Pseudovibrio sp. Tun.PSC04-5.I4: one gene and its partner. The main gene of each other region encodes a partner of the protein of the gene in region 2 in a complex. Links are inferred from orthologs where the notes say so. Each region holds a gene or a part of one and is shown on either strand. Other genes may lie near its edges. The genes, in order: rpsJ and nusB.

The links.
Region 1: the proteins of nusB (region 2) and rpsJ are in contact, whole or in part, in a solved structure (PDB 3D3B), measured with the Escherichia coli proteins. The link is inferred for Pseudovibrio sp. Tun.PSC04-5.I4 from one-to-one orthologs.

What each region holds. Positions count from the first base shown.
Region 1 is NZ_FNLB01000006.1:4,397,571-4,408,953, reverse strand. Bases 8,598-11,383 are described here. They hold rpsJ (30S ribosomal protein S10), read right to left. Parts: upstream 10,252-11,383; coding sequence 9,943-10,251; downstream 8,598-9,942. Other genes in these bases: tuf (elongation factor Tu), read right to left, coding at 10,319-11,383; rplC (50S ribosomal protein L3), read right to left, coding at 9,205-9,921; rplD (50S ribosomal protein L4), read right to left, coding at 8,598-9,205. Outside these bases: preprotein translocase subunit SecY, read right to left, coding at 1-760; rplO (50S ribosomal protein L15), read right to left, coding at 808-1,275; rpmD (50S ribosomal protein L30), read right to left, coding at 1,294-1,488; rpsE (30S ribosomal protein S5), read right to left, coding at 1,530-2,093; rplR (50S ribosomal protein L18), read right to left, coding at 2,135-2,488; rplF (50S ribosomal protein L6), read right to left, coding at 2,500-3,033; rpsH (30S ribosomal protein S8), read right to left, coding at 3,078-3,476; rpsN (30S ribosomal protein S14), read right to left, coding at 3,489-3,794; rplE (50S ribosomal protein L5), read right to left, coding at 3,828-4,385; rplX (50S ribosomal protein L24), read right to left, coding at 4,378-4,695; rplN (50S ribosomal protein L14), read right to left, coding at 4,695-5,063; rpsQ (30S ribosomal protein S17), read right to left, coding at 5,123-5,365; rpmC (50S ribosomal protein L29), read right to left, coding at 5,376-5,576; rplP (50S ribosomal protein L16), read right to left, coding at 5,601-6,014; rpsC (30S ribosomal protein S3), read right to left, coding at 6,058-6,774; rplV (50S ribosomal protein L22), read right to left, coding at 6,774-7,154; and 5 more genes. UniProt on the Escherichia coli protein: Involved in the binding of tRNA to the ribosomes. Part of the processive rRNA transcription and antitermination complex (rrnTAC). The complex forms an RNA-chaperone ring around the RNA exit tunnel of RNA polymerase (RNAP).
Region 2 is NZ_FNLB01000006.1:1,986,229-2,002,580, forward strand. The notes cover bases 6,636-9,583. They hold nusB (transcription antitermination factor NusB), read right to left. Parts: upstream 8,382-9,583; coding sequence 7,890-8,381; downstream 6,636-7,889. Other genes in these bases: BLS62_RS14300 (MFS transporter), read right to left, coding at 6,636-6,703; thiL (thiamine-phosphate kinase), read right to left, coding at 6,861-7,886; ribH (6,7-dimethyl-8-ribityllumazine synthase), read right to left, coding at 8,390-8,839; BLS62_RS14320 (riboflavin synthase), read right to left, coding at 8,995-9,583. In the rest of the region: phosphate acyltransferase PlsX, read right to left, coding at 1-680; BLS62_RS14275 (DUF177 domain-containing protein), read right to left, coding at 842-1,420; BLS62_RS14280 (ubiquinol-cytochrome C chaperone family protein), read right to left, coding at 1,407-1,973; outer membrane protein assembly factor BamE, read left to right, coding at 2,101-2,538; BLS62_RS14290 (acyl-CoA thioesterase), read left to right, coding at 2,706-3,122; BLS62_RS14295 (sodium-translocating pyrophosphatase), read right to left, coding at 3,176-5,305; more of BLS62_RS14300, read right to left, coding at 5,486-6,635; more of BLS62_RS14320, read right to left, coding at 9,584-9,618; bifunctional diaminohydroxyphosphoribosylaminopyrimidine deaminase/5-amino-6-(5-phosphoribosylamino)uracil reductase RibD, read right to left, coding at 9,619-10,764; transcriptional regulator NrdR, read right to left, coding at 10,803-11,288; glyA (serine hydroxymethyltransferase), read right to left, coding at 11,358-12,671; BLS62_RS14340 (DUF6898 family protein), read right to left, coding at 12,858-13,043; BLS62_RS14345 (L,D-transpeptidase family protein), read right to left, coding at 13,211-14,554; BLS62_RS14350 (transcriptional regulator LdtR), read right to left, coding at 15,070-15,582; mmsB (3-hydroxyisobutyrate dehydrogenase), read right to left, coding at 15,738-16,352. UniProt on the Escherichia coli protein: Part of the processive rRNA transcription and antitermination complex (rrnTAC). The complex forms an RNA-chaperone ring around the RNA exit tunnel of RNA polymerase (RNAP).

The DNA of each region.
Region 1 (11,383 bases), 2.4 Mb from region 2 along the record:
GTTGGCGACGAGGATACTGAATCAGCAACCTGCGCTGTGCACGTTCCATAAATACAATGACACCAATAATCACAACTGAAAGCACAATGACCAACAGAATGATTGGCGTAGCTAGTGCACCCTGACGACCGAGCTCCAATGTAGAAGCAATAGCAGAGGGAAGACCAGCAACAATACCGGCGAAAATAATTAGGGAAATGCCGTTACCAATGCCGCGTGAGGTGATTTGCTCACCCAGCCACATCAGGAACATTGTACCACCAACAAGAGTAAGAACAGTAGCAATACGGAAGAACCAGCCCGGATCGATAACAATGTTCGCGCCAGATTCCAAACCTACGGAAATACCGTATGCCTGGAAAGTAGCCAAAATCACTGTACCAAAACGAGTGTACTGGTTGATTTTTTTCCGGCCCTGTTCACCCTCTTTCTTCAGTTGTTCCAACGAAGGAACAACAGAAGTCATAAGCTGAATAATAATCGACGCAGAAATATATGGCATAATGCCGAGGGCAAAAATAGCCATACGCTCGACAGCACCACCGGAGAACATATTGAACAGACCAACAATGCCAGTCTGTACGTTTCCGAAGGCCTGAGCAAGCGCGTCAGGATTAATTCCAGGCAGAGGGATATAGGTACCGAATCGGTAAACCAAAAGCGCGCCTAGCGTGAACCAGATCCGCTTCTTCAGTTCCTCAGCCTTTGCAAAGGCAGAAAAGTTTAAGTTTGAAGCAAGTTGCTCGGCAGCAGAAGCCATCCCGCGCTCCGGTCAGTTTGGATACACCCCAAAAAAAAGCAAGGCTGTTAAGCCTTGCCTTCCTTGATGACGACCTTGCCGCCTACTTTCTCAACTGCTTCAACAGCAGTTTTGGAAGCACCAGCAATCTCGAAGTTCACAGCAGTCTTCAGTTCACCGTCGGACAGGAGGCGAACGCCATCCAGAACGCGGCGAACAATGCCGGCTGCTTTAAGTGTTTCAACAGTAACTGTTGCGGAAGCATCAAGCTTACCGGCTTCAATCGCTGTCTGAACACGTCCCAAGGACACGATATTCAGGTCCTTAGCAAAAATGTTGGTGAAGCCGCGCTTTGGAAGACGACGATGCAATGGCATCTGCCCGCCCTCAAAACCCTTAATGGCAACACCCGAACGGGATTTTTGACCTTTGACACCACGGCCGCCAGTCTTTCCCTTGCCAGAACCGATGCCGCGTCCTACGCGTGTACGGTCCTTAACAGCACCCGGGTTATCCCGGAGTTCGTTGAGTTTCATGATAGTTCTCCCGGTTCGCTATGCTTCGTCTACGACGCGAACCAGATGCTGAACCTTACGGATCATGCCGCGTACTTCTGGAGTATCCTTCAGAGTACGACGACGATGCATCTTGTTCAAACCCAAACCAATCAGCGTTGCACGCTGATCAGCAGGACGGCGAAGCGGGCTACCGATCTGTTCGACCGTTACGGTCTGTTCAGTATTAGCCATGACACTAACCCTTGTTCTCCAGCCAGCAAAAGCTGTGAGGCTTACGCCTCAGCCTTTACTGGTGCCGCATCGTCTTTGTCACGACGACGTGCCTGCAAGGATGAAACCTTGAGACCACGACGTGCTGCAACAGAACGCGGGCTGTCTTCTTTTTTCAGTGCGTCAAAAGTCGCACGCACCATGTTGTATGGGTTGGAAGTTCCGAGGGACTTCGCAACAACATCCTGAACACCGAGCGTTTCGAACACAGCACGCATAGGACCACCGGCAATAATACCAGTACCTGCAGGAGCTGCGCGAAGCACAACTTTCCCGGCGCCATGCTGACCTTCAACATCGTGATGGAGTGTACGGCCTTCACGAAGTGGCACACGAACCATAGTACGCTTAGCGGCTTCAGTCGCTTTGCGGATGGCTTCTGGCACTTCACGAGCCTTACCGTGACCAAAGCCAACGCGGCCTTTTTGATCACCAACTACTACAAGAGCAGCGAAGCCGAAACGACGACCACCCTTGACAACTTTAGCGACGCGGTTGATGTGAACAAGCTTATCGACAAATTCGCTGTCGCGCTCTTCACGATCCCGGTTATCCTGTCTCGCCATAATAATGTTTCCCGTTATTTAGGAGCACCAAAAGGCGCTGATCAGAAGCTCAGACCGCCTTCACGGGCAGCATCTGCCAAAGCCTGAACACGGCCATGATAGATATAACCACCGCGATCAAACACGACTTCTTTGATACCCGCAGCAATAGCGCGTTCAGCAATCAGCTTGCCTACAGCAACAGCAGCATCTTTGTTGCCGCCGTTTGCTACATTTACGTCTTTTTCAATCGTAGACGCAGATGCAAGGGTAACACCCTTGGCGTCGTCGATGATCTGAGCGTAAATTTGCTTGGATGAGCGGAAGACGGATAGTCGTAAACGACCATTCGCTACCTTTTTGACCGAACGGCGCACACGGGCGCGACGACGTTCGAAAGAATTTCCATTCGCCATGGTCCGTACCGTTACTTCTTCTTGCCTTCTTTACGAACGATGAATTCGTCCGCATAACGAATACCCTTGCCTTTGTATGGCTCAGGTGGGCGATATTCACGAATGTTCGCGGCTACCTGCCCTATCTGCTGCTTATCAATGCCGTTGATGACAATTTCTGTCGGCTTCGGACATTTGATCTCAACACCCTCAGGAATGTCAAATTTGACATCATGAGAGAAACCGAGAGCGAGATTAAGGGTTTTACCTTGAACTTGTGCACGATAACCAACACCGGTAATCGCCAGCTGCTTTACGAAGCCGGAGGTTACACCAGTGATAAGGTTTGCGACCATGGTGCGGGACATACCCCACATGGAACGCGCAGCTTTAGTCTGGTTGCGCGGATCAAGACGGATACCATCATCCGTCATTTCGACCGAAACAATATCGTGGACCACGAAGGAGAGCTCCCCCTTCGGGCCTTTTACGATAACATTCTGGCCGTTGATCGTTGCCGTTACCCCGCTTGGCACGGGGACTGGCTTTTTGCCAATTCGAGACATAGGATCAACCTGTCTGTTAGTTTACTCAATCGGACTCTGCCGCATCAGAAGATGCGGCAGAGTACTTCACCACCAACGTTTTTATCACGTGCATCATGATCCGCCATAACACCCTGAGGTGTGGACAGAATAGAAACACCGAGGCCATTGGCCACGTGTGGAATGTTCTTGACTGAAGAGTATACACGACGACCAGGCTTAGATACACGCTCAATCGTGCGTATCACTGGTGCACCGTCAAAGTACTTCAGTTCAATTTCAATTTCGGACTTACCACCACCGAAATCAACGGCAGTGTAACCACGGATATAACCTTCCGAGGCCAAAACGTCCAAAATGCGTGCGCGTAACTTAGAAGCAGGTGTGCTTACTTTAGATTTGCGACGCATCTGCGCATTACGAATGCGCGTAAGCATATCACCGACTGGATCGGAAATTGACATAGCAGTAACTCCTTACCAGCTCGACTTTACGAGACCCGGGATCTTGCCCATGGAACCCAACTCACGAAGCGCAATACGCGACATCTTAAGCTTGCGGTAATAACCGCGTGGGCGCCCAGTGATTTCACACCGGTTACGTACCCTTGTAGGTGCGGAATTGCGCGGCAGCTTAGCAAGCTGGAGCCGTGCAGTGAACCGTTCCTCAAGAGAAAGACTTTCGTCTTTAGCCGTCGCCTTCAGGGCAGCGCGCTTTGCAGCAAACTTGCTTACAAGAGCTATACGCCGCTTATTTTTCTCGACCGCGCTTTTCTTCGCCATCGTCTGTCCTCGTTCCTTTCCCGTATACCGCTTTTATTTGCGGAACGGGAAGTTGAACGCGCGCAGCAGTTCACGCGCTTCGTCATCAGTTTTTGCGTTGGTGCAAACGACAATGTCCATGCCCCACATTTGATCTACTTTATCGTAGTCAATTTCAGGGAAAACAATGTGTTCTTTCAGTCCCAAGGCGTAGTTGCCACGTCCGTCAAAGCTTTTCGGATTCAGGCCGCGGAAATCACGTACACGCGGAAGCGCGATTGTGATCAAACGATCCATGAATTCGAACATCTGATTACGACGAAGTGTAACCTTAGTACCCAGAGGCATATCTTCACGAACCTTAAAGGTCGCGATAGACTTTCTAGCACGGGTAATAACCGCCTTTTGACCAGCAATCAAGCTAAGATCTTCAGAAGCGATCCGAACTTTCTTACTATCAGCAACAGCTTCACCAACACCCATGTTCAAAACGATCTTTTCGATCGAAGGAATCATCATTGGGTTGGTGTAGTTAAACTTCTCCTGAAGCTGTCCACGCACTACATCTTTGTAGTGCGCTTTAAGCCGTGGAGTAAAGGTAGCGTCAGCCATCAATCACGTCTCCTGAACGCTTGGCGACACGTACTGTGACGCCTGCTTCATTAGTCGTGAAACCGACGCGGGTCGGTTTGCCATCCTTAGGATCAGCAATGGCAATGTTGGAAAGCTGAATAGGAGCTTCCTTTGCGATGATTCCGCCCTCGCTCTGCTGGGTCTGGCGTTGATGCTTACGCACCATATTTACGCCACGCACGACAGCGCGGTTTTCGGACGGAAACATCTGGATAACTTCCCCAGACTTTCCTTTGTCACGACCGGCAATAACGACGACTTTGTCGCCCTTTTTGATCTTCGCGGGCATCAGAGCACCTCCGGCGCAAGCGAAATGATCTTCATGTGATTCTTAGCACGCAGTTCACGAGGAACTGGACCAAAAATACGTGTTCCGATCGGTTCTTTGTTATTGTTGATCAGTACGGCAGCATTGCTGTCGAAACGGATCACACTGCCGTCGGCGCGACGGACGTCTTTAGCCGTGCGCACGACGACCGCTTTCATCACGTCGCCCTTTTTTACACGGCCCCGCGGAATTGCTTCTTTGACGGAGACGACAATAATGTCGCCAACGCCAGCATACTTCCGTTTGGAGCCGCCGAGCACTTTGATGCACATGACACGACGTGCGCCGGAATTATCGGCTACGTCGAGGTTTGTTTGCATCTGAATCATGACTCGTCGCCTTGTTCTTTCTCAGAGTCCTAAATAATTAGAAGCTCTGGATGCGTTCACTAGCTCGCTGCTTCCGAGGAAACAACGGTCCATTTCTTATTCTTAGAGATTGGAGCACATTCTTCAATCTGAACGAGATCACCAACCTTGTAAGAATTATTTTGATCGTGTGCACGATACTTCTTCGTACGGCGCACAACTTTTTTCAATAACGGATGGGTAAAGCGACGCTCTACCTTAACCGTGATTGTCATTTCGTTCGCATCGCCAACAACGACGCCCCGCAAAATACGCTTTGGCACCACTTGCTCCTTATGCGTTGTCAGACATGCGCTTATCGCGCAATATTGTCTGAACCCGCGCGATGTCCCGGCGTACCTGACGGACACGAGCGGTGTTTTCGAGCTGACCTGTTGCTTTTTGGAAACGAAAGTTGAACTGTTCTTTTTTCAGTTCTTCCAAGTTTACCGCAAGCTCGTCTGAGGTCTTTGCTCGTACGTCGCTAGCCTTCATGGCTGTTTCCTTTCGACTGTCCGATTACTCGCCGACGCGCTGGACGAACCGGCACTTAATCGGGAGCTTAGAAGCGGCCAGACGCATTGCTTCACGAGCAATTTCTTCAGACACACCGTCCATTTCGAACATGATGCGACCAGGTTTAACCCGGCACGCCCAGTACTCAGGAGCACCTTTACCCTTACCCATCCGGACTTCAGCCGGCTTGGAGGATACAGGAACATCCGGGAATATTCTAATCCACACACGACCCGCACGTTTCATGTAACGGGTCATCGCACGACGGGCCGCCTCAATTTGACGAGCGGTTACCCGCTCTGGTTCCAAGGCCTTCAGGCCAAAGGATCCAAAATTGAGGTCCGTACCACCCTTGGCATTGCCATGGATGCGGCCCTTGTGCTGCTTGCGGAACTTAGTACGCTTTGGTTGCAGCATCGTTTTCTCTCGCTTTAATAGTTAAGCCGTGTGAAGGCGCTGCTTACGCAGCGCGCTCACGCCGACCGCCACCTTGGCGTTCGCTCTTGCCACCACCTTCGGTCGCACGACGTTCAGAAGCCATTGGATCATGTTCAAGAATTTCGCCCTTGAAGATCCAGACTTTGACGCCACACGTGCCGTAAGCAGTGTGTGCAGTAGCAGTACCGTAGTCGATGTCTGCACGAAGAGTGTGCAAAGGAACACGACCTTCACGGTACCATTCGATACGCGCGATTTCCGCACCACCAAGACGACCACCGCAGTTAATGCGGATGCCCTGGGCGCCAAGACGCATTGCAGATTGAACTGAACGCTTCATGGCACGACGGAAAGCAACACGACGTTCGAGCTGCTGAGCGATAGATGCTGCAACAAGCGCTGCATCAGTTTCCGGTTTGCGCACTTCAACAATGTTGAGGTGAACTTCCGAATCCGTCAACTCGGACAACTTCTTGCGAAGTCGTTCGATGTCAGCACCTTTTTTACCGATAACAACACCTGGACGACCAGAGTGAATAGTTACACGGCACTTCTTGTGCGGACGTTCAATGACGACCTTGGAAACGGCTGCCTGCTTAAGTTCTTTAAGCAGGTATTCGCGGATGCGAAAATCTTCATGAAGAAGATCGCCGTATTCGTTCTTGCCAGCAAACCAACGAGAATCCCAGGTCCGGTTAATACCAAGGCGGAAGCCAATTGGATTAATCTTCTGTCCCATCAGGCAGTCTCCTCAACTTCCCGAACAACGATAGTCAGGTTGGAATACGGTTTCTGAATCCGTCCAACGCGACCACGAGCCCGTGGTTGGAAACGCTTCATTACAAGCGCCTTTCCAACGAAGGCCTCGGCGACGACAAGATTGTCGACGTCGAGTTCGTGATTGTTTTCCGCATTCGCAATCGCAGACATTAAGGCTTTCTTAACATCGTCTGAAATGCGCTTACGGGAGAAGGTAAGATCAGCAAGAGCTGCGCCAACCTTCTTACCGCGGATCGATGCAGCAACGAGGTTTAGTTTCTGCGGGGAAACCCGCAGCATCCGGCATACTGCCTTCGCCTCGCTGTCGGCGAGCGTCCGCTCACGCTTCTGCTTGCCCATCTTTACTTCCTCTTTGACTTTTTGTCAGCACCATGACCGTAGTAGGTACGAGTAGGTGAAAATTCACCCAGCTTGTGACCAACCATGTCTTCACTGATCAAAACAGGAATGTGCTTTTGACCGTTATATACGCCAAAAGTCAACCCCACAAAGTGCGGCAGAACGGTAGAACGACGGCTCCAGGTCTTAATGACCTCATTCCGGCCGGATTCACGAACCTTTTCCGCTTTCTTCAGGAGGTAACCGTCGATGAACGGCCCTTTCCAGATCGAACGTGCCACGATCCGTTCCTCTACTTCTTACGCGCGTGACGAGACCGAACGATAAACTTATCGCTGGACTTGTTACTGCGTGTGCGTTTGCCTTTGGTCGGTTTACCCCAAGGGGTAACCGGATGACGTCCGCCTGATGTACGACCTTCACCACCACCATGAGGGTGATCGACAGGGTTCATAGCAACACCGCGAACATGTGGGCGACGGCCCAACCAACGCGAACGACCAGCCTTACCAAGGTTGATGTTCGAGTGGTCCTGATTGGAAACCGCACCAACGGTTGCCATACAGGTGCCGAGCACACGGCGCTGTTCACCGGAAAGCAGACGGATTACTGTGTAACCCGCATCGCGGCCAACAATCTGAGCGTAAGCACCAGCAGAACGTGCAAACTGTGCACCCTTACCTGGCTTCAACTCGATGTTGTGCACGATTGTACCGACTGGGATAGAAGCCAAAGGCATAGCGTTGCCTGGCTTAACATCGACAGCCTCACCAGCCACAATCTTATCGCCAGCAGCAAGACGCTGTGGTGCAAGAATGTAAGCCTGCTCACCGTCATCATACGTGATGAGGGCGATGAACGCGGTACGGTTAGGATCGTATTCCAAACGTTCAACAGTACCGACAACGTCGAATTTACGACGCTTGAAGTCGATCATACGGTAGGTGCGCTTATGCCCACCACCGATGTTGTTCGCAGTCTTACGACCGTGGTTGTTACGACCACCGGACTTTGAAAGACCCTCAGTCAATTTCTTGACTGGTTTGCCTTTCCAAAGATCAGAACGATCTACCTGGACGAGTTGACGACGGCCAGGAGATGTCGGATTAAATGTCTTAAGTGCCATTTGTCCTACCTACCTCAGAGACCGGTCGTCACATCGATGGACTGACCATCTTCCAGTGTGACCACAGCCCTTTTGAAGTTATTCTGACGACCAGTGATGCCTTTGAAACGCTTAACTTTACCCTTGCGGATAAGTGTGTTTACAGACTTCACCTTAACGCCGAACAGTGCTTCAACAGCTGCCTTGATTTCCGGTTTAGTTGCAGTGATAGCAACCTTGAATACAACCTTGTTCTCTTCAGAAGCAAAAGTCGCTTTCTCGGTGATCACCGGCGATACGATTTTGTCGTAGTGAACGAGCTTGCTCATTAGAAGCGCTCCTCCAAAGCTGCAACTGCCGCTTTGGTCAGAACCAACGTGTCACGACGAAGAATGTCATACACGTTAATGCCCTGAATTGGCAGTACATCTACGAGTGGAATGTTACGAGTGGCCAAACCGAAGTTTGCGTCCACTTCAGAACCGTCCACGAACAACACATTGGTCAAACCAAGAATACCAAGTTGCTCCTTAAGAGCTTTGGTCTTGGCTTCTGCCGCTTTGGCATCTTCAACAACGAAAAGGTTGCCGGAAGCTGCTTTTGCAGACAGGGCATGCTTAAGACCCAGTGCACGAACCTTCTTAGGAAGATCGTGAGCGTGCTCGCGCACTACTGGACCAAATGCTTTACCACCACCACGGAACTGAGGTGCTTTACGGTTACCGTGACGTGCGCCGCCAGAACCTTTCTGGCGTACGAATTTTTTAGTGGTACCATTAACTTCTGAACGACCCAGAGTTTTATGTGTACCAGCCTGGCGCTTTGCAAGCTGCCAGCGAACGACGCGCTGGATAAGGTCGACACGTGGCTCGAGACCAAAGATCTCATCAGACACTGTGATCGAACCCGCTGCGTTACCGCCGAGGGATTTAACCTCGAGTTCCATCACTCACCTTCCTTACCGGCTTCAGCCGCTGCAACAGCAGAGTTCTGACGGAAAGCACCTGGCATAGGTACGTTCTCTGGCAGAGACTTCTTGATTGCATCACGAACAAGGATCCAACCGCCTTTAGAGCCAGGCACAGAACCTTCAACCATGATCAGACCACGTTCAACGTCGGTCCGAACCACTTTAAGGTTCTGAGTGGTAACGCGCTCGCTACCCATGTGTCCGGCCATCTTCTTGCCTTTGAACACTTTACCTGGATCTTGACACTGACCTGTAGAACCGTGCGCACGGTGAGAAACAGACACACCATGAGAAGCACGCATGCCCCCAAAGTTATGACGCTTCATAGCACCGGCAAAGCCCTTACCGATAGAAGTGCCGGTCACATCAACAAACTGGCCATTGAGGAAGTGATCAGCTGTAAGCTCAGCACCGACTTCAATGAGGTTGTCTTCTGTAACACGGAACTCGGCAAGCTTACGCTTTGGTTCCACCTTCGCTACCGCGAAGTGGCCGCGCATAGCGCGATCCGTATTTTTTACTTTTGCTGCACCAACGCCCAACTGAAGCGCTGTGTAGCCGTTCTTATCTGCCGTCCGGTGAGCGATAACTTGACAGTTATCTAGACGTAGCACTGTAACGGGCACATGTTCGCCTGCCGCGTTATAGATGCGGGTCATACCCACCTTCTGTGCGATCACTCCAGAACGCATCACTGTGTCCCCTCGCCGCACTTAAAGCTTGATCTCGACGTCAACGCCAGCAGCCAGGTCGAGCTTCATCAAAGCATCTACTGTCTGTGGTGTTGGATCGACGATGTCCAAAAGACGCTTATGAGTGCGCATTTCAAACTGATCACGGCTTTTTTTATCAACATGCGGTCCGCGAAGTACTGTGTACTTCTCAATCCGCGTCGGCAACGGAACGGGACCACGCACTTGTGCGCCGGTCCGTTTCGCCGTGTTCACGATTTCCTTAGTGGAAGCGTCAAGAACACGATGATCAAACGCCTTCAGGCGGATCCGTATATTCTGACCGTTCATGACTAATCCCTACTGAGCAAGGCAACTGCGATTCAACACTGTGAGGAACCGCAGCCCAAACTCAACTCTATTCGATAATTTCAGCTACGACGCCAGCGCCGACGGTACGACCGCCTTCGCGGATAGCGAAGCGCAGACCATCTTCCATAGCGATTGGTACGATAAGTTCAACCGAAACTGAAACGTTATCACCAGGCATCACCATTTCAATGCCATCTGGCAGAGAAACTACACCAGTCACATCAGTCGTACGGAAGTAGAACTGCGGACGGTAGTTGGTGAAGAATGGAGTATGACGTCCACCCTCTTCCTTGGTGAGAATGTAAGCCTCAGCTTTAAACTTCGTGTGTGGGTTAACCGAACCTGGCTTACAAAGCACCTGGCCACGTTCAACTTCTTCACGAGAAACACCGCGGATCAATGCGCCAATGTTATCGCCAGCTTCACCCTGATCGAGCAGCTTGCGGAACATTTCAACACCAGTAACGGTAGTTTTAGCTGTGTCTTTAACACCAACGATTTCAACTTCTTCGCCGACTTTAACGATACCGCGCTCGACACGACCGGTAACAACAGTACCACGGCCGGAAATTGAGAACACGTCTTCGATAGGCAGAAGGAATGGCAAATCGCGTGGACGCTCAGGAGTTGGGATGTACGCATCAACTGCAGCCATCAGCTCTACAATTTTGTCTTTGCCGATCGCGTCGTCGCGTTCTTCAAGAGCAGCAAGTGCAGAACCTGCAACGATTGGAATATCGTCGCCTGGGTATTCGTAGGAAGAAAGCAGCTCACGCACTTCCATGTCTACGAGTTCAAGCAGTTCTTCGTCATCAACCTGGTCAACTTTATTCATGAAGACCACCAGAGCCGGCACACCAACCTGACGAGCGAGCAAGATGTGCTCACGTGTCTGTGGCATTGGGCCGTCTGCAGCGTTAACTACGAGGATCGCGCCATCCATCTGAGCCGCGCCAGTGATCATGTTTTTCACATAATCGGCGTGACCTGGACAGTCAACGTGTGCGTAGTGACGAGCTTCGGTTTCATATTCAACGTGTGCTGTTGAAATAGTGATACCGCGAGCACGCTCTTCAGGAGCGCCATCGATTTCGTCGTAAGCTTTAAAATC
Region 2 (16,352 bases):
ACAGTACCCTTACCGATATCGTCGCCCTCAACAAAACCGGAATAGACGAGGTTTGGAGGAGACAGCTCACGCAGCATTTTACCAGCTGTGCGCACTTCCTCAACACCCTTAACCTCTTCAACGCCGATATTAAGAAGACCAACGGTTGGCTGCTTAACACCATGAACTGAGCGACACATTGCGCCGCCAAGAATAGCGAAATCAATCAACTGCTGCGCATCTGCGCCAATGGTTGCACCCACATCAAGCACGATAGATTCACCGCGCATAGTTGGCCACATGGCCGCGATCGCAGGACGTTCAATACCAGACATAGTGCGCAAGCAGAACTTGGACATAGCCATCAGCGCACCAGTATTACCGGCAGAAACGACCACTTCCGCTTCAGAGTTTTTCACCGCAGCGATCGCCTTCCACATGGAAGATTTGCCACGGCCTTTGCGCAGAGCCTGACTTGGTTTTTCATCCATACCAATCGAAACATCAGTATGATGGACAACGGATGCCTGCTTTAGACGAGGGTATTCCTCGAGCATTGGTTCGATGATTTTACTATCACCGAAAAGCAGGAACTCGATGTTCGGACAGCGTTGCAACACCAGGTCAGCCCCAGGCAACACCACTTCCACACCGTAATCCCCTCCCATAGCATCAAGAGAAATACGTATTTTTTCAGACATTTCCAATTTTCAGCCTTGTCCCATCAAGTTTCGCCCTTGTAACGACGATCCTTGGTATAGTTAAGAGCATTTTCCCTAGGTTCGGTGGAAATGCGCGTCGCGAAGATACTAAATTCTAGACCTGCCGCAACACCCATTCACAAAAATACCTTTGCAACAACCTAAGATTTACTCTTGCCTTTCAAGGCTTCCAGCGCAGCAAAGGGAGAAGGCTTCTGCTCTTCTACTTCTTCACTTTCTTCCTCTGGGGCCGGTGCATACTGCTCATCCATTTGAACCCCATCAGCCCGAGGAAACGAACTCAAACCCAAAGCAAAATGTTCGCAAATTATTGCGCCTAAATCTACCTGTGGACCCGAAAAATAATCCGGTGGATCACTCTCATCAACATCCAGGTCGACTTCCAGGGTATCATCCAGCGTCCGTCGACGGCCCCGAGGATCTAACGCAGGCAAAAACGTCCGGTCAAATTCTTCGTTCACCTGACATTTAACTGGCTCAAGCGTTACCACACATTGTTGTATAGCCAAGGCATGAATGTGGCCGCGCGCAGCAAGACCATCACGTCTCCACGGACGAATTTCAAGATCTGCCACAAATTCTGGCAAATCCATCAAATCATATGCTTTTGCGATAATTGTCCGCTCAGCCTCATTCAGCTCCAGTTTTAACCGGCTTGTTTTATTCCCAAGCCGTGTGACATCAATGAGATGAGCCCATGGGTATTCACTGTTGGCCATCGCTGGCGTCTTCCCTTATCAGTTCTGCTCGTGGTGCCACAAAGTTCAAGTCGCCCTTGAGAATTTCTTTTGTTGACAGCGCTGCCAACCCTTCCACAGCATCAAGCATGTAATGAACAAGCCCGTTGATCGCAACACGTTCCCCACTATCTGCGTAGATGTTTCGTGCAAAGGCATCAAATAGCGCCGTATTGTCGCTGTTTTCCAAAGCTTTTGCGTAGCTTGTTGTCCGCCCATAGAATGATTCGACCATTTTACGAACCCGCCTACGCACACCTTCATCCCCGATACCCAGCTCTCGTAAGCTCTGATCCATATCCAGAAAAAACAGATCAAAAACAGCCTGCGCAAATTTCCGCCCCGCTTTATCCTCACCTCTTAACCGGTGAAAAACACAAAAAGCGTGCAAAACGATCATCTCAAAGCGACCTTCGCTCGTATCAGGTATACCATAGCGCTCATAAAACACCGGTAGTCGTGCCTGCGCGACGATCCGCTCATAAGTTGCTCGGATGGATATGTCTTCGCGTCGTCGGAATAAGCCGAAGATCATGGCACCTCTCTTGCGCTTATCGAGTTGCTTGTGTCCCTGCCATGAGGATGGCATAAGCACAAGTCTTAATCTAAACCGCTTGCTTGCTGCATTTTGCTGCATATTGCAAGCCAACAGGATGTTTGGAATGTTTGCATTTGCGCGCCGTACTGCGTTCCTCGCTATTTTAAGCCTGCCTTTGGCTGGCTGCTTCACCCAGACATTAACTCATGGCCAGATCGTTTCACCTGATGCAATTCAAGATGTTCAAGTCGGCTCTAGCCGCGAACAGGTAGAACTGGTCCTTGGTAGTCCATCCACCGTGTCCAAACTGGACGGTGAAGCTTACTATTATATCTCGCAAAAAAGCGAAACCGTGGCGTTCTTGTCTCCATCTATCGTAGATCAGCGTGTTGTCGCTGTTTACTTTGATAAAGACGGCTATGTGAAGTCCGTTGGTGACTACGGCATTGAAGATGGCAAAGTCTTTGATTACCTCGGCAGAAGAACACGCACCGGCGGTGCTGATTATGGTCTCCTAACACAGATCCTGCGCGGAGCAGCAAATCCATCAATTGGCCTGTAAAGACTACTTAACAAGCTAATAACCAAGTTGTCTGAAAATAAAAGCCGATGCCCTTCTCCGGGCATCGGCTTTTTCTTTGCCCGGCCAGTAGGTATCCGACAGTCTTAATGACCCGCCTGAGTGCACGCACTACTGTGTTCTTTATTGCAGTCTTCTGGGGACATGAGATGATTGAAACATACCGCGGGGTCGTCTACCCGCATCAGGAAGACCATATGGGCCACATGAACGTGGCTTGGTACACCTCCAAATTTGACGAAGCCACGTGGCATCTGCTCGCACATATCGGCATTACACCCTCTTATGTGCGGGAGGGTAACAAGGGCATGGCAGCTCTGGAGATCACAAATAATTATCTGGCCGAAGTCACGGCTGGCGATTTGCTCGTCGTGCGCTCCGAAATTACAGAGGTGAAGGATAAAACCATCCGCTTTCGCCACACCATGTTTGATGCAATCAGCGACAAGCCAGTCGCGACCATGCAAGCTGTCGGGGTCCACATGGATCGCAAAATCCGCAAATCCTGCCCTTTTCCCGAGGATGTAAAAGAAAGTTGCAAAAAGCTATTTCCTGAACCCGCATAAAAAAACCCCGGCGAGATCATCGCCGGGGTTTTCTAAGGATCAAGTAGAACCAATTAGTGTGCCAGAACTGCAAGAAGCAGAAGAGCAACGATATTGGCAATCTTGATCATTGGGTTAATAGCTGGACCAGCCGTATCCTTGTAAGGATCACCCACTGTATCACCGGTAATAGCCGCCTGATGAGCGCTAGAGCCTTTACCGCCGTAATGACCGTCTTCAATGTACTTTTTAGCGTTATCCCACGCACCGCCACCAGCGGTCATAGAAAGCGCAACAAAGAGACCTGTCACAATCACACCAAGCAGCATTGCACCAAGGGATGCGAATGCATTTGCTTTGCCAGCAATTGCTTCGATCGCAAAGTAACAGACGATTGGAGACAGCACAGGCAGCATAGAAGGAATGATCATTTCCTTGATGGCAGCCTTCGTCAGCATATCAACAGCACGGCCATAATCAGGACGAACTTCGCCCTTCATGATACCAGGCTGTTCTTTGAACTGACGCCGAACTTCTTCAACCACAGCACTGGCCGCACGCCCAACTGCTGTCATGGCCATACCGCCAAACAGGAATGGCAACAAACCACCGAAGAACAGACCGACCACCACATAAGGGTTGGTGAGTGAGAAATCGATAGATTCTGCTGTCATGCCTTTGAAGTATGGAAACTGATCAGAGTTCGCCACGAAGTACTTCAGATCTTCGGTGTAGGCTGTAAACAGCACCAGTGCACCAAGACCAGCAGACCCAATCGCATACCCTTTGGTCACAGCCTTTGTGGTGTTACCAACAGCATCCAGCGCATCAGTTGTGGCACGCACTTCAGCTGGCAGGTTCGCCATTTCAGCAATGCCGCCCGCATTATCAGTCACAGGACCGAACGCATCAAGCGCAACCACCATACCCGCAAGTGCAAGCATCGTTGTCACAGCAATCGCAATACCGAACAAACCAGCAAGCTGGAACGTTACGATAATGCCGCCAATGATCACCAAAGCAGGCAATGCAGTGGATTCCATGGAGATCGCAAGGCCCTGAATAACGTTGGTGCCGTGACCAGTTTCAGACGCACGCGCGATGGACTGCACAGGACGGAAGTTCGTACCGGTGTAGTATTCAGTGATCCAGATGATCAGACCTGTCACCACTAGACCAGTCGCCCCGCACAGGAACAAATCCATGGAGGTGAAGGTCACGCCGTTGCTCATGGTCAGCACAGTATCCATACCGCCAAAGACCCAAGAGGTCAGCGGATAAAGGATGATCAGTGAAATAACCGCAGTTGCGATGAAGCCTTTGTAGAGCGCACCCATGATGGAGTTTGACGCCCCAAGGCGCACAAAGAACGTGCCAATGATGGATGCAACAGAGCAAACACCACAGATCGTCATTGGGTAAAGCATGGTCGCCTGAAGCTCAGGCGTTCCTGCAAAATAGATCGCTGCCAGAACCATGGTTGCAACAAGCGTCACAGCGTAGGTTTCAAACAAATCGGCAGCCATACCAGCACAATCGCCAACGTTGTCGCCAACGTTATCAGCAATTGTAGCCGGGTTGCGTGGATCATCCTCAGGAATTCCAGCTTCAATCTTACCAACAAGGTCACCGCCAACGTCAGCACCTTTTGTAAAGATACCGCCGCCAAGACGAGCAAAGATGGAAATCAGAGACGCGCCGAACCCAAGAGCTACAAGAGCATCAATCACAATACGTGATGTTGGATCATATCCCAATGGCCCGGTGAGGATCACGTAGTAAACAGCCACGCCCAGAAGAGCGAGACCAGCAACAAACATGCCGGTGATAGCGCCAGAACGGAATGCAATGGAGAGCCCTGCCCCAAGGCTCTGGCTTGCAGCTTGTGCAGTGCGAACGTTTGCCCGTACTGAAACGAGCATTCCAATAAATCCAGCGGAGCCGGAAAGAACGGCGCCGATAATAAATCCAATGGCAACTGTGATGCCCAGCAAGTAGGCAACAATCACAAAGATAACAGCGCCAACGATTGCAACAGTGGTGTACTGACGAGAGAGGTACGCCTGTGCGCCCTCTTGAATAGCACCGGCAATTTCCTGCATCTTTGCAGACCCGGTGTCAGCGGCCATCACATTGCGAATTGCCCAAATGCCATAAACGACAGACAGCAGGCCACACGTGATGGTTACGATAAGTTCAGTCATATTCCCTCCCCTAAGGGTACCCTGCTACTTATGTGTGTATTTGTAGCAAAATCCGCACTGCACTTGTGTAATTTAACGGACACAGTGACGGTATATACCTGTCACTATCCGTCAAGTTGCTTTTGCGTGGTAGTGGAAGGAAACACGTATGTTGAAATGCCAGAATTTACTTGGAATTATTCAAACTTTAACTTCGCGTCTTTCAGTAAACATAAGTGACATAACAAGAATTAGACATACGATGACGAAAGGGAACACCATCATATTCACAGTTTCCCAGCCAAATACACTTAACAATTTCCCTGAGGAAAACGACGCGGTTGCAACTAAACCAAAGACAAAGAAGTCATTTACGGACTGGACTCTGTTTTGCTCTTCTGGTCGGTAAGTCTGTGTGAGCAGTGCAGAGGCTCCAACAAAGGAAAAGTTCCAACCAAGGCCAAGTAAAACCAAGGAACTCCAGAAAATCCAACGCTCTAATCCCGTAAGGCCAACCAGCGCGCAAATTGCGTAAATTACAAAACCTGCCCCAATGACAGGTCCATGGCCGAATCGGCCGATCAAAGACCCTGTTATGAAGCTTGGTGCGAACATGGCAATCACATGCCATTGAATACCGAGCGCAGCGTCAGAATTAGTCAAGCCACAGGCAACCATAGCAAGCGGTGCCGACGTCATAATCAGGTTCATAATCGAATAGCTGATCATACCGGTGGACACAGCAACCAAGAAATTTCGTTGTTTCATAATCTCAAGGAGCGGACGTCCACGCTGGCTTCTGTCCAGCTTCGGCGGCACTGGTATTTTCAAAAAGACGACAAAACACAGGCCGATAGCCAAAAGAACAGCCTGCGCAAGGTAAGTTCCCACAAACAGGAACGGTTCAAACATGCCCTGTGTCAGAATAACCGTTTGCGGCCCAACCACACCAGCAAGAATGCCGCCGGTCAAAACCCAGGAAATTGCTTTTGGCTTAAAAGCGGCACTGGCAGTATCAGCTGCTGCAAACCGGGCCTGTTGCGTAAACGCCATGACAAAACCGCTGCCCATTGTGGACACGCAAAGAATTGGGAAGCTGCCAACATACGCGGCATATGCCGCCACCAACGCGAAGACCATACCAAACAATAAGGCACCAGCCAGCCCGTTTCTGCGACCAAAACTGCGCATCAACATGCCAGCAGGCAAAGTGCCAATCGCAGTTCCCAGAACAAACGCAGTTACCGGCAAGGTCGCCAATGACTTATCTTCAACCAGAAGCGTAGAGGCCAGAATGGACGTCGTTGCAAAAATAATGGGAGGGACACCACCTGCAAAAGACTGTGCGAGCGCCAAAAGCAACGCATTACGTTTTGCCAGACCGTCATCAATAAACGGAGCCGCAACAGAATTTCCCATGATGTGTACTTTCAAATGCAGGTAGGAACCAACAACCTAGTCAATTTCCCGTAATGAGCAACTCCTTAGCTCATGACATCTACTGCAACTTTGGGAGATATAAGAATAACCCGATGAAAATACGTCGCAATCTGCGGTTTCAATCGATTATTGAGGTCTAAAAGTGCCGAAACCCAGCCGCACCGCGCAAGATAAATGGCTCGTCATGCCAGATCAATTCGACTGTGCCCTGCTCTTGCCCAGCATCCAGAGTTTGAAGGTCACCAATCTGCGTGACTGCAAGACCTGTCGCGGTAAGAGCATTTTCAAAAGCTGTACAATTTTCAGGCATAATAGCGGCAAGGATCTCGTAATCATCCCCGCCGGAAATAGCAGTTTCCAGAAACTCTCGGTTCTTGGCAATCATTGCAGAGGCAGCAGATGAATAGGGTACATCTTCCAAAATAACCCGCGCCTGCACCTTTGAAGTCCGACACATATGCCCAAGGTCCCCAACCAGACCGTCAGATATATCCATGGCCGCAACAGCATAATCCCGCAGCGCATCCGCAGCACTCACACGTGGTTGAGGCAAAAGATAGCGATCCAGCAAAAAATCACGCTCTGCATCAGACAAACCGACTTGTGCTGCAAGTCCCTCATCCAATCGCAATTTCAGTCCGAGCGCAGCATCCCCGATAGACCCAGTCACATAAAGCTTGGCGCCAGCAACAGCAGTGTTGCGACGAACCACGTCACCAATGGGAACATTTCCGAAAGCAGTTATGGAAAGCAGCGGTCCTTTGGGGCAGGAAATTGTATCACCGCCCAGAAGATCGATACCAAAACGATCCTGAACAGCTTTCAAGCCACGGCAAAACTCTGCAATCCACTCCTCGCCAATATCATCAGAAAGGCCAAGACCAAGCAGATAGCCTTTAGGTATCGCGCCTTTGGCAGCAAGATCACTGAGATTAACGCCAAGCGCTTTTTGCGCCACGGCAAAAGGAGGGTCATTTTCAAAAAAATGAACCCCTGCCATCAGCATGTCCTTGGTTACAACCAATTCACATCCGGTGTCAGGGGCAAAAACTGCAGCATCATCTTGTAAGTGCGCCGCGCCTATACTGGTAGCAAGCGGCGCAAAATAGCGCTCAATAAGCGAGAACTCTCCCAGTCTGGAAGGGGCGGGTTTCTCGCTCATCAATCAATCTTCAAATTCAGAAGAACGCAGTTCGCGGGCCATACGGTTCATGATACCGTTCACCAGACGCGATTCATCTCCTTCATAGAAGGACTTTGCAACATCGATGTATTCATTGATGATCACACGGGCCGGAACATCTTTTTTCCGCAAAAACTCGGCACAGCCAACACGCAGGATCGCCCGCAAAGTTGTATCTATACGCTTCAGCGGCCAGTCTTCAGAAAGCGCGCTATGAATGCGCGGATCAATCTGCAACTGATCTTCAAACACAGCCTGCACCAGATCACGGAACCATGCCGGGTCTGCATCACGATACTGATCGCCATCAATATCCTGACCAAGCCGGTAAGCTTCATACTCAGCTAGCACATCGTCTAGGCGTGCGCCGGTCATTTCCATCTGGTAAACGGCCTGAACAGCAGCCAGACGAGCGACCCCGCGTTTATTCGCGGGTTTCACTTCGCCGTTTTTCTTGTTGTTTTCCGTAGTCATCCTAAACCTTACACACCGAACCGGTCGCGCACACGTATCATAGCCAAACAAGCCTCAGCAGCACCGCCGCCCTTATTCTTTTTAGAAAGGCTGGCGCGAGCCCATGCCTGATCATTGTTCTCAACCGTTTGGATGCCGTTACCAACTGCAACACAAGCATCAATCGCCAGATCCATAATAGCACGAGCCGACTCGTTAGAAACGATGTCGTAGTGGCTGGTTTCACCACGAATTACGACACCGAGTAAAACAAAACCGTCATAATCTGCTTCGCCATTTTCCATTGCAGTTAACGCCATGGAAAGCGCAACAGGAACTTCTAACACACCTGGAACAGACAAACGCGAGATCCGGGCACCTTCCCGTTCCAACACGTCTTCAACCCCTTCGTACAGGGCGTCAGCCAAATCTTCGTAAAAACGTGCTTCAATAACAAGGATGTGCGGATTCGCGCTCATTTTTATTCTCCTACTGCCTACGCCCGTTTAACCTGAACCAATCAGAAATAAGCGGTGTAAGCCACGGGTACAGCAGCACCCGCGTATGTGGGCTCAGGAACCATGCCCCAAACAAATTGTCCAGTTATTTCCAACGGAATTATTTGGCTATAAAGTTATTTTGCGATTTCCGCAAGGCTTGGAAATTCGGCAAGACGCGCAACGTATCGTGCCATCATGTCTACCTCCAAATTAACCTCGTCCCCAGCGGCCCTGTCGGACCACGTGGTCACCTCTAACGTATGTGGGATCAAGAACACGGAAAACGTGTTTCCCTCTGCCTCATTCACAGTCAAAGAGGTTCCATCCAATGCAACGGATCCCTTCTTGGGAATAAACCGTGCAAATTCAGGGGCACATTCAAACTTCAGATAAAGGCTCTCGGGGTGCCGTGTGCATTCAACAATGGTGGCTTTGCCATCCACATGACCAAGCACCAGATGGCCGCCAAGCTCGGCTCCCATTGCCAACGAGCGTTCAAGGTTAAGCCGTTTGCCCACTTTCCAGTTGGCAACAGTCGTCAATGCCAGCGTTTCCGCCGCAGATTCAACGCTAAACCATGCCTGATCACCGTCGCGCCCTTTGGCAACAACGGTATGGCACACGCCAGAACACGCAATAGAGGCACCAATCTCGATCCCGTCTGGATCATAGACACTGCCAATTTTTGTCCTTTGACCTGCAGCAATCTGCTCCAGCTCAAGGATTGTTCCAACGTCACTAACGATGCCAGTAAACACCTAGAACCTCTCTTTTGGCGTATACCGCCACAGCAAATCCTCGCCAACATAGCGAAGCATCTGCTTGTTATAACCGTCTTGTAAACTTGCAAGGCCTTCAAACCCGAAAGGTTGAATACCATCGGAACCAATGTCTGTGGTTCCTTGAAAAATCATAAGCTCATCAACCAGATCTTGCTGAAGCAAACCGTGCGCAAGCTCGGCACCGCCCTCCACCATAATCTGAGAGAGACCGTGCATGTAGAGCGCTTCCAGTGCTTTATCAAGACACACCTTACCATTTCGAAGGCAATCATTGATGATAACCGTCACGCCTTCCCGTTCAAGCGCACTAACGCGGTGATCGGGCGCATGTTCACCCACCACAACCCAAAGCGAATTATGTCCTGCACTCTGCACCAGATTGGATTTCAGAGGCATACGCGCCAAACTATCAAACACAACAGGTTGAGGAGATCGGCCTTCAAGACCCGGCAACCGGCAACTCAGTTCCGGATCATCTTCCAGAACGGTTCCGATACCCACCACGATCGCATCCATCTGAGAACGCATGGCATGAACCAGTTGGCGCGACAACGCACCTGAGATGGAAACTTGACCCGCACCGCGCTTGCCAATGTACCCGTCTTTAGAAACAGCCATTTTCAACTGAACAAAAGGGCGATCCTTCAGCACACGGCAGATGTGCCCCCGAACAGCTTGCTGGCATTCTTTTTCCAAAACACCAACAATGACCTCAACGCCGCCCTCTTCCAGCATCCGCTTGCCACGTCCGGCAACGGCGGGGTTAGGATCAGCAGCACCATAGATCACGCGGGAAACACCGGCAGCAACAAGGGCGCGGGCGCAAGGACCAGTCCGGCCATAATGCGCACAAGGCTCCAGCGTTACATAGGCCGTCGCACCCTTAGCGTGTTCACCGGCATCGATGATGGCAAGAACTTCAGCGTGTGAGCCGCCCGGAGGCAGAGTTGCCCCCTGCCCAACAACCACAGGTCCATTCCCAAAATCTTTAGTGAGAAGCGCACCAACAGGAGGATTGGGCCACGTCTGCCCTTTTGCGCGAATTCCATAGCTGATTGCAGCCGCCATAAAGCGTTCGTGCTCAGCAAGCTCGTCAGCATTTAGCGCTTTGTGACCCGACAAAGCATCCCCCTGAATACGACTAATAGCAAAGCCAGAGTTTAGATCCGTGGAGGCATCATTAACGGATCATCGTCCGCATCACTCAACTCATCCAGCAGCGCTTCAAAATCTTTAGCTTCGCGGAAATTTTTATAAACGGAAGCGAACCGCACATAAGCCACATCGTCAAGGGTTTTCAGCCCTTCCATGACCAAGTGCCCAACATCTTCTGCCACAACATCACTTTCGCCAGAGCTTTCCAGCTGACGAACCAACCCGCTCACCATACGCTCTATACGTTCTGGCTCAACTGGACGTTTGCGAGTCGCGATCAAAACGGACCGCATCAGCTTCTCGCGATCAAAAGGAACCCGGCGACCATTGCGCTTAATAACAGTCAGCTCACGCAGCTGAACACGCTCAAAGGTGGTAAAGCGACCACCACATGTCTGGCAGACTCTGCGCCGACGGATAGAAGTATTATCCTCGGTTGGGCGCGAATCCTTCACCTGGGTGTCATCACCCCCGCAATACGGACAACGCATCTCGCCTGCCTCCTTAGCAAATCATTGAAGAACCGCCGAATGGGTATCCGGCGACTCTTCTCGTTTAAATCAGTTTTGATAGATTGGGAACCGGGCAGTGAGTGCCAGTACCTTTTCTTTGACCTGTGCTTCCACAGCTTCGTTGCCTTCAACGGAGTTTGTCTTACGCAGACCTTCCAGAACCTCGGTAATCAACTTACCAATTTCACGGAATTCTTCAGGGCCAAAGCCGCGGGTCGTACCTGCTGGCGTACCAAGACGAATACCGGAAGTAATGGTAGGTTTCTGAGGATCGAGCGGAACACCATTCTTGTTACAGGTGATGTTTGCACGGCCCAGAGAAATCTCGGCATCTTTACCGGTCAGGTTCATAGGACGCAGATCAACCAGCATCAGATGTGTGTCGGTACCGTTAGAAACGATATCCAAACCACCCTCACGCAGTGTCTGAGCCAGAACCTGTGCGTTCTCGATCACGTCTTTGCCGTAAGTCTTAAACTCAGGGCGAAGCGCTTCACCGAAGGCAACAGCTTTAGCCGCAATCACATGCATCAAAGGACCACCCTGCAGACCTGGGAAGATCGCGGAGTTAATCTTTTTCGCAATGTCAGCATCGTTGGTCAGAACCAGACCGCCACGAGGACCACGAAGGGTCTTGTGGGTGGTGGACGTTGCAACATGTGCATGCGGGAACGGGCTTGGGTGATGACCACCAGCAACAAGACCAGCAAAGTGAGCCATATCAACCCAAAGGTAGGCACCTACTTCGTCAGCAATTGCGCGGAACGCAGCAAAATCAATCTCACGAGAGTAAGCAGACCCACCAGCGATGATGATCTTTGGCTGATGCTCACGAGCAAGTTCTGCAACCTGATCCATGTTGATGTAGCCGGTGTCTGTGTTCAGGCCGTAGTGAACAGCGTTGAACCATTTACCGGACATGTTAGGGCGCGCACCATGAGTCAGGTGACCACCTGCATCAAGGCTCATGCCCAAAAGGGTATCACCTGGTTTTACCAGCGCAAGCAGCACAGACTGGTTGGCCTGTGAGCCTGAGTTTGCCTGCACATTGGCAAACTCACAGCCGAACAACTCTTTAGCACGGGCAAGTGCGAGGCGTTCAACAACGTCGACGTGTTCACAACCACCGTAGTAGCGGCGGCCGGGATAACCCTCTGCATATTTGTTGGTCAGGACGGAGCCCTGTGCTTCAAGCACAGCGCGAGACACAATGTTTTCTGAAGCGATCAGCTCTATCTCGTTCTGCTGACGAGTTAGTTCTTTGTTGATTGCCTCAAGAAGATCTGGGTCACCAGACGCCAGGCTACCTGTAAAGAACTCTGGGTAGAGCGGCGTCGTGATTGAACTATCCGATACGGACATAGGTTGACCTCATCACACGGTTGGAGCAACGAAACTTACGAAACTTTCACGAGGAAAATTCGCAACAAAAACCCGTTAGAGTATGTTTTCGGGTGGTTAGCCCATTAGCATATAGGGGTTATCGAACCAAGGGATGTTATCTCAAATTGATCAATAGTGTTTAGGTGATCACCCAAATTTTATAAATTAAACAGCCTTGAGTTGTAATTTACGCTCAAGCTTTTTCATAGCCAACTGCTTCAGATGAGTTTCACTTGCATTACGAGGCCCAACAACAAACACCTCAACACCACTTTGCGCGCATATAGCCGTCATGCGAACCAGATTCCCAATCACCCGACCTTCAAAAAACACCTGCCCCAGCTTCGACATTTGACTCCCCGTCCCGCTCTCACAACCTTCGCCAATTAACATCAGCATATTTAGCAGTTCGCAGGCGCAATGACAGGGGCAGTTGCAATTACATCCCCAAAGAAGAAGGCCGCTAGGGCAATCAGTCCCTAACGGCCTTTTATATCTCGAAGACGGGAACCTGCTTGCTACTGCGTCGCTTGAGCTATCGGATCTACACCCTCTTGGTAAAGACCGTCCTTGTCGTAAATATCATCGCGAAAATGGACCAAGCCATCGCTAAGCGCCCAAGCTGTAATATAGGACATCTGCAGTGGCACACGGCTTTTCATCTTCACATCAATCCGCTCACCAGAATTAATGGTCGCATCCACACGGCTACGGTTCCAGTCTTTGGTGGTAGATCCGAGTAACCACGTCACCAGTTCGCGCACGTTTTGAACCCGCACACAGCCTGATGAATGAAAACGGTAGCCCTTACCAAACAACGATTGCTCCGGCGTATCGTGCAAGTACACCTGATGCGTGTTGTTGAAATTGATACGGATACTGCCCATGGAATTGCCTTCCCCAGGCTCCTGAGTAAAGCGGAACTTCGTAGCTTCGTCCGTATTCCAGTCAATCTCCTGCCATTGCTTTTCTTTGCCGTACCAGTCGAAAATCCGGATGTTATTCTTGGAAAGGTACTGAGGATCCTCCAGCATCCGCGGGATCAGATCCTTACGAATGATAGAAACAGGCACAGTCCAGTATGGATTGAAGTTCACTTCGTAAATCGCAGAGCTCAGGATCGGAGATTGACGGTCCTTCTTACCCACCACAGCTGTGTGACGGGAGCGGACACGACCATTCTCAACAACCTCAATACGAGCTGCCGGAATATTCACGTTCACATACGTATCGCCAACCTCCTTGGCCAACGCAGTCACGCGCTCCAGATTGGTCCGCAGTTGTTGCAAGCGCACCTCAACCGGCACATTCATCGCAATCACAGAGGAGCGACCAACAATACCGTCCGGTGTCAAACCATGACGCAACTGAAAACGGCGCACAGCAGAACCAACATAGCTGTCGAATACATCCGACACGCCTGCCTGCTGCGCCATATCACCAGATGCAATCAAACGCTGGCGCAATGCCTGAATTGCAGGGACACGCATGCCAATGCGCAAAGCTTTTTTGGTTGAAACTTCCGGCCAGCCACCATTCAGCGAGATACGCTCATAATCGAGAATTGCATCGATCATATACTGGCCAGTCTGCTCAGAAATAATCGGAGCAACAAAGTCGATCTGCTCCAATGAGGAAACCCCCTCATCAAAGGTATCCGCCCACTCTGTGCCCTGCCCAAGGATCGGTTGCTCAACAACAACAGGAGCTGGTTGGCTGGAACTTTGCTGAATAGCTCCGCCATAGGACAACAACCCGGCGGGGGCCTGAACCTGTGCCTGCGCAGACAACAGACCTGCAGAAAGGCCGGTGCTCACAATCAGAGCAAGAGCAATTTTTCTGCGGTTAAGAAGAGGCACCATCACCTATTATATCTCCTGGCAATCAATCATCCCTATTAGATTCCATGCAAACTTGGTTAAAAGAAGCTTAACATGGAAAATATTCATGGCATTATCTGGTCCAACTCGCAAGACATCTGCCATAAAACGGGGAGTAACATCTGTTGGTGAATTAAAGAAAGTGATCCGTCCTCTGAATAAATCAGAATTGACAGACCTTGCAATTTAGCCCCAACGGCAAAACAAGCCCGAATAATTGGAGGTTCTCATCTCCATCCGATGTGACCGTTTAATGGCCAAAGACCTCAGCACCGAAATTCAAGTTGGTCTTTGAAGAATTTCCCTCACGATGAGTGCAAGAAAGCAACAACCGGCACCACTTACGCACAAGCACCTGACCTATACTTGGCTTCCGCATCTCGCCGAGATACCAGCCCCAGAAGAAATTAATACAGCTATCACTCGGTCCACATACAAAAACACCGCTTCTGGGTGGAAGCGGTGTTTTTAAGAAAGGTCAGTATCGCTCAATGAAATTAGAGACGATATAGAATCTGGTCAGTCCAGAAACGCTCCAGACGACGCAAGGAGCGGTTAAGCTCTTCAAAGCTTGCTGTAGAGAGTTCACCAACCTGCTCAACTGAAAGAATGTGACGGCTGTAAAGCTCATCAACAATTTGAGCAATTTCACGCCCTTTTTCAGTCAGACTCACACGCACAGAGCGGCGATCCATCTGGGAACGTTCATGGTTGATGTATCCGGTTTCAACCAGTTTCTTCAGATTGTAAGAAACGTTAGAACCAAGATAGTAACCGCGAGTACGGAGTTCGCCGGCTGTCAGCTCTGCATCGCCGATGTTAAACAGAAGCAGCGCCTGAACACTGTTCACATCTGAACGACCCATACGGTCAAACTCGTCCTTGATGACGTCAAGAAGACGACGGTGCAAACGCTCGATGAGCGTCAACGCCTCTAGGTATGCAGGCTTTAGCCCTACCGTTTCTTCTTCCTGCGCCAAGACCTCAACAGCCCTGTTTGTATTGATCATCTGGTTGCGCCTCATGTCCATATTTTTCGTGCGTTCGTATTTTTATCAGCACTTGAAGCAAATTTACGCGACCGCTTCTAAGAACCGCTTAAGAGACACGATGAATTATTTCTTAATTACTGGCAAGCGTTTAGACCTTCCCGTTAACCTTCTGTTTACCCTGGTTTCCGAAGCAAGTGGATGATACCGGAGAAGTCGAGGTTTTCCCCGCCATTGTTACAGTATTGCTCATAGAGCCGAGCCGCTTTTTCACCCATCGGGGTACTTGCACCGCTCGAATCGGCTGCTTCTTCTGCCAGCAGTAAATCTTTCAGCATCATGGGTGCTGCAAAACCTGGCTTGTAATCATTATTTGCCGGCGACGTCGGAACAGGTCCGGGAATCGGACAGTAAGATGTCAAAGACCAACACTGACCGGACGATTTAGAGGAAATATCGTAAAGCTTTTGTGGGTCCAGACCCAACTTCTCAGCCAGTACGAATGCCTCGCAGGTTCCAATCATGGAAATACCGAGCAACATATTATTGCAAATCTTAGCAGCCTGCCCAGCGCCAGCATCGCCAGCGTGAACTATTGAGCCACCCATGATGTCCAAAAACGGTTTTGCTCGTTCAAAAGCAACGTCAGGTCCACCAACCATAAACGTCAGCGTCCCGTTTGCAGCTCCTACGATCCCACCGGAAACCGGTGCGTCAACCATGTCCATTCCAGCATCAGCAGCAGCTTTCGCCACGTCCCGGCTGCTATCCACGTCAATTGTGGAGCTATC